DNA from 2 places in the Paenarthrobacter sp. NCHU4564 genome. Region 2 is predicted to be linked to the other one. Evidence: predicted binding sites of a transcription regulator. Region 2 holds the regulator's gene; the other holds the start of a gene.
What was found. Region 2 encodes HrcA, which represses chaperone genes, less so after heat shock. Its sites were predicted from a motif close to TTNGCACTCGNNNNNNNCGAGTGCNAA; they were not measured.
Positions count from the first base shown of each region.

Region 1: the regulator HrcA is predicted to act here: its motif matches at 2,745-2,771, upstream of groL (chaperonin GroEL).

Region 1 covers NZ_JBQLIS010000009.1:158,790-164,347, reverse strand. The annotation lists gene ACSVIE_RS11745 (uracil-DNA glycosylase) at 442-1,209, opposite strand; gene ACSVIE_RS11740 (DUF3263 domain-containing protein) at 1,318-1,653, shown strand; gene ACSVIE_RS11735 (LytR C-terminal domain-containing protein) at 1,702-2,322, shown strand; gene ACSVIE_RS11730 (cold-shock protein) at 2,478-2,681, shown strand; gene groL (chaperonin GroEL) at 2,989-4,614, shown strand; gene ACSVIE_RS11720 (RNase H family protein) at 4,804-5,558, shown strand, end outside.
Region 2 covers NZ_JBQLIS010000007.1:177,701-186,850, reverse strand. The annotation lists gene ACSVIE_RS09980 (PhoH family protein) at 1-448, opposite strand, end outside; gene ACSVIE_RS09975 (GerMN domain-containing protein) at 811-1,683, shown strand; gene ACSVIE_RS09970 (16S rRNA (uracil(1498)-N(3))-methyltransferase) at 1,723-2,493, opposite strand; gene dnaJ (molecular chaperone DnaJ) at 2,496-3,626, opposite strand; gene hrcA (heat-inducible transcriptional repressor HrcA) at 3,677-4,684, opposite strand; gene ACSVIE_RS09955 (DUF3097 domain-containing protein) at 4,898-5,746, shown strand; gene ACSVIE_RS09950 (DUF4870 domain-containing protein) at 5,853-6,266, shown strand; gene hemW (radical SAM family heme chaperone HemW) at 6,268-7,497, opposite strand; gene lepA (translation elongation factor 4) at 7,500-9,150, opposite strand, start outside.

The DNA.
Region 1 (5,558 bases), on a different contig from region 2:
GGGGATGCTCTCTCACCTAAACACCGATTTCTGCGGATGCTCTCTCACCTCACCTCCCCGTCCCGCGCCGCCGCACCCATTTCCGCCTCACGCGTCCGGTGTTAGGGGTGCACGCGGCGGAAAAGGGCGCGGCCCGAAGTCGTCTGGGGTGCACGCGGCGGAAAAGGGCGCGGCCCGAAGTCGTCTGGGGTGCACGCGGCGGAAAAGGGCGCGGCCCGAGAATTGCGTCGGTGGCGTCGTCGAACCTTTACCTTTGGTTGGCTTTCACCCGCTGTCTCACTCATTCCCGCCCCACAAAGCAGAGCACGATGGACAGCAGTACGGAAACCGCCACTATGCGCCTTCGGCATCAACCTTGAAGGCAGAATCACTTACACGCCACCACCCGAATCCACCGTTAGACGGACACTGATGGGATGTGAGAGAGGAGCCGCCAAGGGCTTAAAGGACCGGGAGCTCCCAATCGACTGGTTCGGCGCCTTGTTCTTTCAGCAGTTGATTGACCCTGCTGAAGGGCTTGGAGCCGAAAAATCCCCGCGAAGCAGACAACGGACTGGGGTGCGCGGACGCCACAATGGGCGCACCGTTCAACAACGGCCCGACACCCTCGGCGTCCTTCCCCCAGAGGACGGCCACCAGGGGGCTCCGGCGGCCCGCTGTGTCGGTGCGGTTGGCGACTGCGGTGACTGCCGCCGTCGTAATGGCCTCCCAGCCCTTGCCGCGATGCGAGCCTGCGCTGCCGGCGGCGACGCTGAGGACACGGTTCAGCAGCAGCACGCCTTGCTCGCTCCAGGCGGTGAGGTCGCCGTGGATCCGGGGCGGCAGGCCGAGGTCGTCGTGGAGTTCGCGGTAGATGTTGGCGAGGCTGCGGGGGATGGGCCTCGTCTGGCGCGACACCGAGAAGGAAAGCCCGACGGCGTGACCTGGCGTCGGGTACGGGTCCTGGCCCAGAATCAAAACCTTGACGTCCGCCAAAGGGGTGCGGAAGGCCCGAAGGAGGTTGCTGGCGGCCGGAAGGACCTGGACCCCGCCGGCTGCCTGCCCTGCAACGAACGCCAGCGCGCTGCGGAGCTCCTGTTCCACGGGGCGCAGGGCGTCGGCCCAATCGGCAGCCACCAGGCTTTCCAGCGGCAGGTCCGGCAGGGCATCGAAACCCGGCCCGGAGGTGCCTGCAGGTTCAAGGTCGAAGAGTGCATGCTCGCCAGTCATCCAGCCATTGTCCATCGCTGTGCCCGGGGGCTGTGAATGACACCGTTGTTATTCACCCGTAACATGGGGGTGAGACATTTTCGCCAACCAGCGTCCAAGGAGTGTGCCATGGCAGAACCAGCACAGGAACCAATGGCGCAGCAGACCACCGGTTTTGCTCTTGATGACCTATCGGTGGGCGTCCGCAGCGATTCGCCCCTCAGTGAGCGGGACCAGCAGATGCTGGCCTTGGAGCGCCAGTGGTGGAAGTACGCCGGGGCCAAGGAACAAGCGGTCAGGGAGCTGTTCGACCTGTCCGCCACCCATTACTACCAGATCCTTAATGCGCTGATCGATACCGAGGAAGCGCTGGCCCACGATCCCATGCTGGTCAAGAGACTGCGTAGACTACGTACGTCCCGCCAACGCGCGCGGACAGCGCGCCGCTTGGGGTCCGACGCGTAAACCGCCAGGCTGACCGTCAGCAGCAACCAGCAAGGACAACGCTTCACCATGACCAAATTTGCCAAGGATGAATTCGACCGGGTTCCGCAAAACAGCACCCGGCAAGGCGTGCACCGCGATGCCCAGGAAACGTCCCGCCCTTCGCTCTGGCCGATCCTGACCGTCGGCGCCGTGGCCTTGGTGCTCGGCCTGGTTGCGTTCCTCATCCTTCCGCGCCTGGGACTGGTGGCACCCGGCGCTTCGTCCAGCGTTTCGACGCCGGCACCCCAGGAAACTTCTGCCGTACCTTCCGCTTCGCCGACTGAGTCTGGCAGTGCTTCCGTGGCTTCCGGAGAACCCACGCCCAACGAAACACCGTCCGACACTCCCTCCGCGACCCCGTCCGGTGCGCCTCTGGACAAGACCACGGCCGTTGCTGTGTACAACGGCACCTCCACGGCCGGCCTTGCCGGCCGCGTGGCCGGTTTGGTGCAAGGTGACGGTTGGGCACTTGGCACGGTGGGCAACTGGGGCGGCATTCCGCAGCAGGCATCAGTGATCTTCTACAACGCTCCCGGGCAAAAGGCCAATGCTGACGCGTTGGCCACGCTCCTGGGAATCACCAACGTGGTGGAGTCCCCGGACGTCCAGCAGCCCCTGGTGGTTGTTGTAGGCCCGGGCTACCAGTAGCACTTGCTGCCCATCGTTCCGGTTAAGCCTCAATAACAAAACAGCAGCCCCCGGCCCGCAGCGCAGCGCCACGACAGTGACTGTGGTTACAGTGGATTGATTCCGGTCCGGAGATCCCGGCCACCGGTCTTGGCTACTGTGAAAGTGTGGGCATCATGGCTTTGGGAACCGTGAAATGGTTCAACGCCGAAAAAGGGTACGGCTTCATCACTGTTGATGATTCCGGGGACGACGTCTTTGTACATTGGTCCGCTATCCAGATGGAAGGCTACCGGGCCCTCGAGGAAGGCCAGCGGGTGGAGTTCGAGCTCGGAGAAGGACAAAAGGGCCCCCAAGCAGAAAGTGTCCGCGTCGCCTGACAGTACCGCGCCTCCGCTCTTGGCTGAATACACGGAATTTTGTGGCTCTGGGTGGCGCCCCTGCTTGCACTCTCCACGGTCGAGTGCTAATTATTGATTTAGCACTCCTTGGTGCTGACTGCTAACGGTGTACCGGCTTCGGCCGGCGCTCCCTGCAGTTGGTGCGGGGGAGGACCAAGAAACACCTTGGTGGGATGAGGTCCGGCGCGCGGGGCATACAGAGGCCGTAAGCAAAGGACCGTCCGTCGCGGGCATCCCATCCGACAGGTACCTTCTTAACGACTGTCCCGAAAGGACTACCGCCGTTATGGCCAAGATCATTGCATTTGATGAAGAGGCACGCCGCGGCCTCGAGCGGGGTCTGAACACCCTTGCTGACGCCGTCAAGGTTACCCTCGGCCCGCGTGGACGCAACGTCGTCCTCGAAAAGAAGTGGGGCGCCCCCACGATCACCAACGATGGCGTTTCCATCGCCAAGGAGATCGAGCTGGACGATCCTTACGAGAAGATCGGTGCGGAACTGGTCAAGGAAGTTGCCAAGAAGACGGACGACGTCGCTGGCGACGGTACCACCACCGCAACCGTCCTCGCCCAGGCACTGGTCAAGGAAGGCCTGCGCAACGTTGCAGCCGGCGCTGACCCGCTGTCCCTCAAGCGCGGCATCGAGAAGGCGGTTGACGCCGTCATCAGCGAACTCCTGGCCTCCGCCAAGGAAATCGAGACCAAGGAAGAGATCGCAGCCACGGCTTCCATCTCCGCCGGCGATCCGGAAATCGGCAGCCTGATCGCCGAAGCCCTGGACAAGGTGGGCAAGGAAGGCGTCATCACGGTCGAGGAATCCAACACCTTCGGGCTGGAACTCGAGCTCACCGAAGGCATGCGCTTCGACAAGGGCTACATCTCCGCTTACTTCGTCACCGATGCAGAGCGCCAGGAAACGGTCCTCGAAGACCCGTACATCCTGATCGTCAACTCCAAGATCTCCAACGTGAAGGAACTCGTTGCAGTCCTGGAGAAGGTCATGCAGTCCAACAAGCCGCTGCTGATCATCGCCGAAGACATCGAGGGCGAGGCTCTTGCCACCCTGATCGTCAACAAGATCCGTGGCACCTTCAAGTCCGTGGCCGTCAAGGCTCCGGGCTTCGGTGACCGCCGCAAGGCCCAGCTCGCCGACATCGCCATCCTCACCGGCGGCCAGGTCATCTCCGAAGAAGTTGGCCTCAAGCTGGAGAATGCCGGTCTGGAACTCCTCGGTACCGCCCGCAAGGTTGTTGTCACCAAGGATGAGACCACCATTGTTGAGGGTGCGGGCGACGCCGACCAGATCGCGGGCCGTGTTGCCCAGATCCGCGCCGAGATCGAGAACTCCGATTCCGACTACGACCGCGAGAAGCTGCAGGAGCGCCTGGCCAAGCTGGCCGGTGGCGTTGCAGTCATCAAGGCCGGTGCCGCAACCGAAGTTGAGCTCAAGGAACGCAAGCACCGCATTGAGGACGCAGTCCGCAACGCGAAGGCTGCAGTCGAGGAAGGCATTGTTGCCGGTGGTGGCGTTGCCCTCATCCAGGCCGGTGCCAAGGCATTCGCCAACCTGAGCCTCGAAAACGACGAAGCTACCGGTGCCAACATCGTCAAGGTTGCCATCGACGCTCCGCTCAAGCAGATCGCTTTCAACGCCGGCCTCGAGCCGGGCGTTGTTGCTGACAAGGTTCGTGGACTGCCTTCCGGCCACGGCCTGAACGCGGCAACGGGTGCCTACGAGGACCTGCTGGCCGCAGGCGTCAACGACCCCGTCAAGGTGACCCGCTCTGCACTCCAGAACGCTGCTTCCATCGCTGGTCTCTTCCTGACCACCGAGGCTGTTGTTGCTGACAAGCCTGAGAAGAACGCTCCGGCTCCGGGCGGCGACGAGATGGCAGGCATGGGCGGCTTCTAAGCCTCCTGTACTGCAGCGTCACGCTTAGCACGTACGACGGCGGTCCTCACCTTCGGGTGGGGGCCGCCGTTCTGCGTCCCATCCAAGTAGCAGTAGATGCCGTTTTGAGGGCCCAAAACGGCATCTACTGCTACGTAGTTGGGTGCTGGCGCGGTTTCAGTGTCTGTGGGGTCTGGCAGGATTAAACGCATGACGATTATTGCTGCCGCCGACGGTTCCGCCCTCGGCAACCCTGGGCCGGCCGGATGGGCCTGGTATGTTGACGATTCCTGTTGGCGCGCAGGGGGTTGGCCGCACGGCACCAACAACATGGGTGAGCTCATGGCAGTCCTCGACCTGTTCCGGTCGACGGCCCATATTCCACAGGAGGACCTGCGGATCCTGTGTGACAGTCAGTACGTCATCAACTGCATCACCAAATGGATGCCTGGATGGAAGCGCAAAGGCTGGCGAAAGGCCGATGGCAAGCCTGTACTTAACGTGGACCTGCTTAAGGACATCGACCAAGCCATCGCAGGGCGCAAGTACACCTTCGAGTGGGTGAAGGGCCACGCAGGCCATGAACTCAACGAAGCCGCGGATGAGCGTGCCCGGGCTGTTGCTACGGCCTACCAGCAGGGCACCGCTGCCCCCAGCGGCCCGGGTTTCAGTGGTTCATTCCCGAAGACCGGCAATCCAGCTCTTACTGAGGCCGCCGGGAAGGCATCCAAGATCGCCCCCGGCGCGGCAGAGGCGGTGTCCAGCGGCGCACAGGTGCCCCTGGCAGCAAGTGCCGCCACGGGTACCGTCACGGAATCCCGCCCCGCGTCCGCCGCCCAGCCGCACCCTGAGCCTGCACTGTTCGGCGAGTCAGGATTCTTTGGCCAGCCGGACCTGTTCAGTGAGCTGGAGGATGAAGCGGCCGCCCGGGAGCTTCCCGCGGAGGAACTGGTGGTGGCACTGGA
Region 2 (9,150 bases):
TGGCATCGACGTAGTTCTTCTGGTTCAACGTCTTGGGGCGGATGGTCCGGCCCCTGCTGGAGAGGATGTTGTGGGTCAGAACATCCACGGGGTTCTGGGCCGACTGCGACCGCAGCAGGGACACGAGCTGCTGCAAGACGTCAGGGGTGACTACGGTGCCTTTGGCGACCAGTCCGCGGACTTCCTCCAGAAGCCGCATGATCCTGGGGATAACGGTCGTAGGGCCCGTCATGGACAGCTCGTTGCCGCGGACGTGGAAGCTGACATCCGGGAACTGCTCCTCGATGTATCGCAAGGCCTCGTCGTGGCTGCCCAGCGAGTGAACCATCTGATCGGAGTTGTCGAACGTGACGATTTCCGTGCGCGTACCCGGTAAGGTGTGCGGGAACTCTGTGGAGGCCGGGTTCCCGTTGCCGGTCCGCTGCCGCCCATTCAGGGATTCACTCATAGTGGTGGCCGTGTGGCCTGTTCTCCTCGGGTTGGTTCTCAGTTGCCTTCAATCCTACGCCAGCCCGCCCTTCGGCGGACGCCTTCTGTCGCCCCGGCCGGGCAGGCAGGCGCCCTGCGACATTTTGTCTCAACTCGGCATCGGGCCGGTATCAATACTGTTTCAGTTGCGGCGCATGCCCGGAAATCCCCGGTGACCGCCGCCGCCGATGTGCCAAGCTGGCATGGCGGCAGAAACAACGCCACGTGAAAAACTTCCGGCGGACACCGCCGAAACCAAGGCAAGGACCCCCCATCAAGCAGCCGGCACACACCCAGCATGGCGCACCACAACGGAGGAAATCCGTGGTGGCCGCGCCGGCAATGCTTGCTGTCCTCCTGTTGACGGGCTGCATCGCCAACGGTGGTTCCACTCCGGAGTCCACCAGCCCCCCGGCGGCCAGTCTCCAGGAGGCCCCGGCCAGCAATGCACCGCTGGAAACAACCCAGGCTTCCACCAAGATTCCCGTGTACTGGATCGGTCGCAGCAAGGACGAGGTGTACCTCTACCGCGAGTTCCGGGACATTTCGGGTGATGGGAACCCCGTGACCACAGCCCTGCGGATCATGATGGCCGACAAGCCGCTGGACCACGACTTCTTCACGCCGTGGCAGGAGCCCGGCAGTTTGGCCACCTCGATTTCCGGCAAGAACGTCATCACGGTTGACGTTTCCCGTGATGCCTTCAACTCCAACCTCGACGCCGGCATGGCGCAGCGGGCAATCCAGCAGCTCGTCTATACGGCTACCGCGGCTGCTTCGTCGTCGGGACTGATCAATTCCGGGCAGCAGATCCAGGTAGTCATCCTGGTGGACGGACATACGGATTTCATGGCCTTCGGCCAGGTCCGCCTCGGCCAGCCCATGTCCCGGGATGCCTCCTTGGTGGCCCCCCTGTGGATTATCGATCCCCAGGAAGACAACGCCCTTCCGCCCGGAGCCGTCAAGTTCAATGGACGCACCACCAACAGCTCACTGCCCGTGGCCTGGCAGATTCTGCAGGACAATGGCAACGGGGACCGGGCCAACCTGCTGACCGGCCAGACGAAAGCTTCCGGCGAGGCCGGGCAACTCGGCGTCTTCTCCTTCAGCGCCACGCTGAAGCCCGGGAAGTACGAGGTTCGTGTTTCGCAGGTGGACGCATCCGGCCAAACCGATGAAAGCACCACCGATACCCGGCTGTTCCGCGTCCAATAACCCTGCCGGGCGGTACCCGGGCGGAGCTGTCGGCAGCGCCTACCAGCGTCCCAGGACATCGCTGGCAAGAACGACGGCGGCAGGACCCGCCGTCGACGACCGCAACACGTGGTGACCCAAGAGCGCCGTAACGGCCCCCGCGTCACTGAGCCGGGTAACTTCCCGCGGTGAGATGCCGCCTTCCGGTCCCACGATCAAAAGCACTTCAAGGGGTGCTTCTGTCCCGTCAGCCACCAGGCTTGCCGCTTCCAGGACAGACCGCAGGGAGTTCCTGGCGTCCTCATGCAGGATGATGGCCATGTCTGCTGCCGCGACCGCCTTGGACAGGCCGGCCGAGTCCGCCACAGGACGAACCTCGGGTATCCAGGACCTGCGGGCCTGCTTGGCCGCAGCTGCCACCACGGACTGCCACTTGGCATGGGCCTTGGCTGCCCGGTCGCCCTTCCACCGGACAATGGAACGTTCGGCCTGCCACGGCACCACCGCATCAATTCCAAGCTCGGTAGCCGTCTCAATGGCCAGCTCGTCGCGGTCGCCCTTGGCCAAGGCCTGGACAAGCACCAGACGGACCGCAGGGCGCTGCTCGAAGGAAACCTCACCGGCCTTAACGGACAACGACCCCTGCCCGGCTTCAACCACCGTCCCGGTGAGGCGGGTCCCGGCGCCGTCGGTGATGTCCACGGATTCACCGGCCACGATCCGCTTTACCGTGACAGCGTGCCGGGCTTCCTGTCCGTCCAGGACGAACACCGAGCCCGGCCCGACGCCATCCAGCGCACCCGGCGAGGCGAAGAAAACGGGATTGCTCACCGCTACAGGTTACCGAGCTTGTCCCGGAGCTTGGCGAACATGCCGCCGCTGGCCACCAGCTTGCCCTCCGTGAACTGTTCCCCGCGCAACTTGGCGAGCTGCCTTAGCAGGTCTTCCTGCGCCGCATCCAGCTTGCTGGGCGTCTCAACATGGAGGTGCACTTTTAGGTCGCCGCGGCCATACCCACGCAGGTGTGTCACACCGAGACCACGCAGGGTGATGATTTCACCGGATTGGGTTCCGGACTTGACGTCGATTTCCTGCGGGCCGTCAAAGGTTTCAAGGTTCAATTCGGTGCCGAGCGCGGCTGCAGTCATCGGCACGCTCAACGTTGCGTGGAGGTCGTCGCCTTCCCTGACGTACGTGGGATCGTTGTTGACCCGGATCTCCACGTACAGGTCGCCGGCCGGACCACCTGCAGGACCGGCCTCGCCCTGGCCGGAGAGCTGGATACGGGTTCCTGTGGCTACACCCGCGGGGACCTTGATGGTGAGCGAACGGCGGCTGCGGATACGTCCCTGGCCGCTGCACTCGTTGCACGGATCCTTGATGATGGTGCCGAAGCCCTCACAGGAACCACAGGGTGCCGTGGTCATCACCTGGCCGAGGATGGACCGGACCGCGCGCTGTACCTGGCCGCTTCCGCCACAGATGTCGCACCGCTCCGGATGCGTGCCCGGGCGGCAGCAACTGCCGTCACAGGTGGGGCATACGACGGCGGTATCTACTTCAAGCTTCTTATTGACACCGAAGACGGCATCCTTGAGGTCGATCCTGACGCTGATGAGGGCGTCCTGTCCGCGGCGTACACGGGAAGCCGGGCCTGCGTGGCCGCCTGCGCCACCGCCGAAGAAAGTATCGAAGATGTCCTGGAACGCGAAACCCTGGCCGGAGTAGCCGCCACCGAACCCGTTGTCGGTACCGTTCTCGTTGCCGGTTGCATCGTAGACCCGCCGCTTCTGGGGGTCGGACAGGACTTCGTAAGCATGGGTCACTGCTTTGAACTGTTCCGCGACGTCCTCGCCCGGGTTGACGTCCGGGTGAAGCTTTCGTGCCAACTTTCGGTACGCCTTTTTGATCTCTTCTCCGGTCGCTTCCGGGGAGACTCCCAAAACGTCATAGTGGCTGCTCAAAGTCGGTATCTCTTCCTTGTTGTACTGCAGTTCTTTACCCCGGGGCTGCTTCAGCCACCGAGAATTCGTGACAGGTATCTGGCCACGGCGCGTACCGCGGCCATGGTGGTGGGATAGTCCATCCTGGTGGGACCAAGGATTCCGACTTTGGCTCCCGAGCCGTACCCGGTAGCCACCACCGATGCTTCCGCCAGCCCGTCGTAGGGGTTCTCGCGCCCGATGCTGACCGTTACACCCCGTGGGTCGTCGCCCATATCCGACAACAACCGGAGCATGACCACTTGTTCCTCAAGGGCTTCAAGAACCGGGCCGATGCTCAGGGGAAAGTCGACGTTGGAGCGGGCCAGGTTGGCAGTTCCGGCCAGCAGAATCCGCTCCTCCCTGCTGGTATCGCTCAAAGTTTCGAGTCCGTGGGCAAGTCTCTGCGCCAGGCCCCGGAGCTCGGGACGGCACAGCGCGACCACCGAGGGAAGAACCTGGGGCAGGAGGGACAACTGCGTGCCGGCAATGCTGCCAAGGAACTTGGAGCGCAGAGCCATCAGGGCGTCGTTGGAGACCTCAGATCCGGTCTCGATGACTTTCTGGCCCACGCTGCCGGTGTCGGCGATGAGGACTGCCAGTACCTGGGTTGGGCCCAGGAGGACGAATTCCACGTGGCGTACCAGGGCTTGCTTGGAGTGGGGATACTGCACCACGGCCACCTGGTTGGTCAGCTGGGACAGCAGCCGTACGGTCCGCTCCAGGATGTCATCAAGATCATCCGGTCCTTCAAGCAGGGAATGGATGGCGCGCCGTTCCGCAGCAGACAGAGGCTTGACCTGTGAGATCCGGTCCACGAACAGGCGATAGCCCTTGTCCGTGGGAATGCGCCCCGCACTCGTGTGCGGCGCTGCGATGAGGCCTTCCTCTTCCAGGACCGCCATGTCGTTCCTGATGGTGGCACTGGACACGCCAAGATGGTGCCTCTCCACCAACGCCTTTGACCCCACGGGCTCCCGGGAGTGTACGTAGTCCTCAACGATGGCACGGAGCACTTCAAGCTTGCGTAGCTCACTCATTGCAACACCTCCTGACGACTTTCCCCGGTCCCGCCGACCACTGATCGCGGGACAGACGGCTCACACCGTTTTTAGCACTCAACATGCCCAAGTGCTAATAGTCTAGTATGCGCCCCGGCGTTGTTAGCATGGAAACCGCCCGCCGGGATGTCGGGCGCGGGCCGCGCACCCTTGCCGTCCTGCTAATCCCGCCCAGCTACGAGAGGCAGGCCCTTGGCCTTTGACACGTGGGGTCCCACCGATCTCTCCGCCCCGGCCAAAACCGGGCTCCCTGAGGTCGCCGTCCAGCGGGGCATGGTCCTGGAGGACGTGCAGTCCGGCTGGGTGGGAGAAGTCACGCGCGTGGAGAAATCCGGCGGAATGCATATCGTGTCGCTGGAGGACCGCCGGGGCAAGACCAAATCCTTTCAGCTCGGTTATGGCTTCCTTCTGGAAGGCCAAGCCATCCGGCTCATGCCGCCCGCGGCGAAAGCGCCCGCCTCGCCGGCAGGTGGCCGTACAGCATCCGGCTCGGTGCGGGTGGAGGGCCAGCGGGCCCAGGTAGCCAAGGCGAGCCGCATCTGGGTTGAGGGCAAGCACGATGCCGAACTCGTGGAAAAAGTCTGGGGTGACGACTTGCGGGCCGAGGGGATCGTGGTGGAACCACTGCACGGCGTGGATGACCTTAAGGCCGCGATTGCCGCCTTCAAGCCTGGTCCCGGGCGTCGGCTTGGCATCCTGGTGGACCACCTTGTGGCCGGCTCCAAGGAATCCCGGATCGCTGCGGAGGCGATGACGTTTCCCGGTGCCACGGGAAACGTACTGATTGTCGGGCACCCTTATGTGGACGTATGGCAGGCGATCAGACCCAAAGTCCTCGGCATCGAGCAGTGGCCCTCAGTTCCCAGGGGCATGGACTGGAAAACGGGAATCCTGAAGGCTTTTGGGTGGCCGCACACCACCGCCGAGGACATCGGCCTGGGCTGGCAGCGGCTCCTGGGGGCGGTACGTACCTACGCCGATCTCGAGGCCTCGCTGTTGGGGAGGGTGGAAGAAGTCATCGACTTCCTCACGGTCCCTTAGCGGAAATTCCCGGCGCGGGTCACGGCACCGTGGTCCCGGAACCCGGCCGGGACACAGTATTCTGGGACAGCAAGACCGCAGCACCTCGAAGCAAAGGGAACACACCGTGGCAGACAACGCACCTGATGAGCCGGGCCGGGCCGCTGGTCAGCCCCAGTACCATGGCGCACCTGCGAACGCACTCCCCCTGACCGCAGGCGAAGACCGCCAGTGGGCCACCTTGGCGCACTTCGGCGGCATCCTGGGCTGCATTCCCTCCCTGCTGATCTACCTGATCTTCAAGGACCGCGGGCCCTTCACGGCCCAGGAATCCAAGGAAGCACTGAATTTCACGCTTCCTCCCACCATTGCCGCCGCAGTGGCGAACATCCTGGTGCTCCTGCCGGTGGTGGGCAACATCTTCGCGGTCATTGCCACAGCCATCTGGGTGGCCCTGACCTGCTTCTCCGTCTCAGCCGGTATCCGCGTCAACCACGGGCAGCCGCACCGCTACCGGTTCAACCTCCGCTGGATCAAGTAGCTCACTCCGGCAAGATCCTGCGGACAACAGCATCGGCAAGCAGCCGCCCCTTGAGGGTGAGCTGCAGACTGCCCCGGAAGGCAGCCGCCGGGTCCACCAAACCATCGGCGATCAGCCCGGCCATGGCGTGCCGGCCGGAGCCACCCAGGGCATCAACGAGCAGACCCGAGGCGAGCCTCGCCTCCAGCATGATGCGCTCCACTTCCCGGGTTCCGGCGTCGAGCGTTTCGCGCCCGGCGGCCGGTGAGCTCCCAGCGGCCAGCCGCGAGGCGTAGGCCACAGGGTGCTTGACGTTCCACCAACGGACGCCGCCCACATGTGAGTGGGCGCCGGGGCCGATTCCCCACCAGTCGTCGCCGCGCCAGTACGCGAGGTTATGGCGGCAAGCCTGGTCCGGGGTCCGCGCCCAGTTACTGACCTCGTACCACTCCAGGCCGGCCTGGGAGATCAGGGCGTCGGCGAGTTCGTACTTGGCCGCGTGATCGTCGTCGTCAATACCCGGCACCTCACCGCGGCGGATTTGGGCGGCAAGCTTGGTGCCGTCTTCAACAATCAGCGCGTAGGCACTGATGTGGTCGGGTTCGTAGGAGAGGGCAGTTTCCAACGAGGTCTGCCAGTCCTCCATCGATTCCCCCGGTGTGCCGTAAATGAGGTCAAGGCTGACCGCCAGGCCTGCTTCCCTGGCCCATTGCACCACCTGGGGGACTTTACTGGGAGTATGTGTGCGGTCGAGGACCTTGAGCACATGCGGCACGGCCGACTGCATTCCGAAAGAAACCCTGGTGAACCCCGCGTCGGCCAGCACCTGCAGGGACTCCGGAGTAACGGAATCCGGGTTGGCCTCAGTGGTGACTTCGGCACCGGGCGCAAGGCCCCACTCCGCGACTGCGGCACGCAGTATCCGGGCGAGGTCCCCGGCAGGCAGCAGCGTGGGCGTTCCGCCGCCGAAGAACACAGTGCTCAGCGGGCGGCGCGGCACTCCGGAAGCGTCCAGTGCCGATGCCGCGAAAGCGACTTCGGCAACCGCGGTGCCGGCGTACGCATCCTGAGACGCGCCTCCACCCAGTTCCGTGGCAGTGTACGTGTTGAAATCGCAGTACCCGCACCTGACGGCGCAGAACGGGATGTGGACATACAGCCCGAACCTGCGGTGTTCGACGCCGGACTGCACCTGCGGGGGCAGCAGGCCGTCCGCAGGTGCCGGGTCGCCCAAAGGAAGGACGCTGGGCATGACTACTTCTTGGCCTTGTCCTTGGACTCGTCGGTGGTCAGCGCCGCGATGAACGCCTCCTGCGGCACCTCCACGCGCCCAACCATCTTCATGCGCTTCTTGCCTTCCTTCTGCTTTTCCAGCAGCTTGCGCTTACGGGTGATGTCGCCGCCGTAGCACTTGGCAAGAACATCCTTGCGGATGGCCCGGATGTTTTCACGGGCGATGATGCGGGAACCGATCGCAGCCTGGATGGGAACTTCGAACTGCTGGCGCGGGATCAGCTCGCGCAGCTTGGACGTCATCATCACACCGTAGGCGTATGCCTTGTCGCGGTGCGTAATGGCGCTGAAGGCATCCACCTGTTCGCCCTGGAGAAGGATGTCCACCTTGACAAGGTCGGCCACCTGCTCGCCGTCGGCCTTCCAGTCCAGCGAGGCGTAGCCCCGGGTCTTGGATTTGAGCTGGTCAAAGAAGTCGAACACGATTTCCGCCAGCGGAATCCAGTAGCGCATCTCGACGCGGTCCTCGGACAGGTAGTCCATGCCCCGCATTTGACCCCGCCGGTTCTGGCAGAGTTCCATGATCGCGCCCACGAACTCGTTCGGCGCAAGGATGGTCGCCGCCACCATGGGTTCGCGGACTTCGTTCACCTTGCCCGTGGGGAACTCGGACGGATTGGTCACAGTGGCGATCGACTTGTCCTCGAGGGTGACCTCGTACACCACGTTGGGAGCGGTGGAAATGAGGTCCAGGTTGAATTCGCGTTCCAGCCGTTCGCGGACGATCTCCAAGTGGAGGAGGCCGAGGAAGCCGACACGGAAGCCGAAGCCGAGGGCCGCGGAGGTTTCCGGCTCGTAGACCAGCGCAGCGTCATTGAGCTTCAGCTTGTCCAAGGCCTCGCGGAGGTTGGGGTAGTCCGTGCCGTCCAACGGGTAGAGGCCCGAGAAGACCATGGGCTTGGGATCCTGGTAGCCCCCAAGGATCTCCTGCGCAGGCTTGGCGTGGTTGGTCACGGTGTCGCCTACCTTGGACTGGCGCACGTCCTTCACGCCGGTGATCAGGTAGCCGACCTCGCCGACGCCCAGCCCCTTGGACGGGACCGGCTCCGGCGAGCTGACGCCGATCTCCAGCAGCTCATGGCTCGCCTTGGTGGACATCATCTGGATCCGCTCCCTCGGCGAGAGCTGGCCATCCACGACACGCACATAGGTGACGACACCGCGGTAGGTGTCGTAGACGGAGTCGAAGATCATGGCACGCGCAGGAGCATCGGCGTTGCCCACCGGGGCGGGAATGTCACGGACAATCCTGTCCAGCAGGGCCTCGACCCCCACTCCGGTCTTGCCGGAGACCTTCAGGACTTCCTCCGGGTCGCCGCCAATGAGGTTGGCAAGCTCCTCCGCGTATTTTTCGGGCTGTGCTGCCGGAAGGTCGATCTTGTTCAGGACCGGGATAATCGTGAGGTCGTTCTCCATGGCCAGGTACAGGTTAGCCAGGGTCTGGGCCTCGATGCCCTGCGCGGCGTCCACCAGCAGCACGGCACCCTCGCACGCGGCCAGTGACCGGGAGACCTCGTAGGTGAAGTCGACGTGCCCGGGAGTGTCGATCATATTGAGGGCGTAGGGCGTGCCCTCAACCTCCCATGGCATGCGGACTGCCTGGGACTTGATG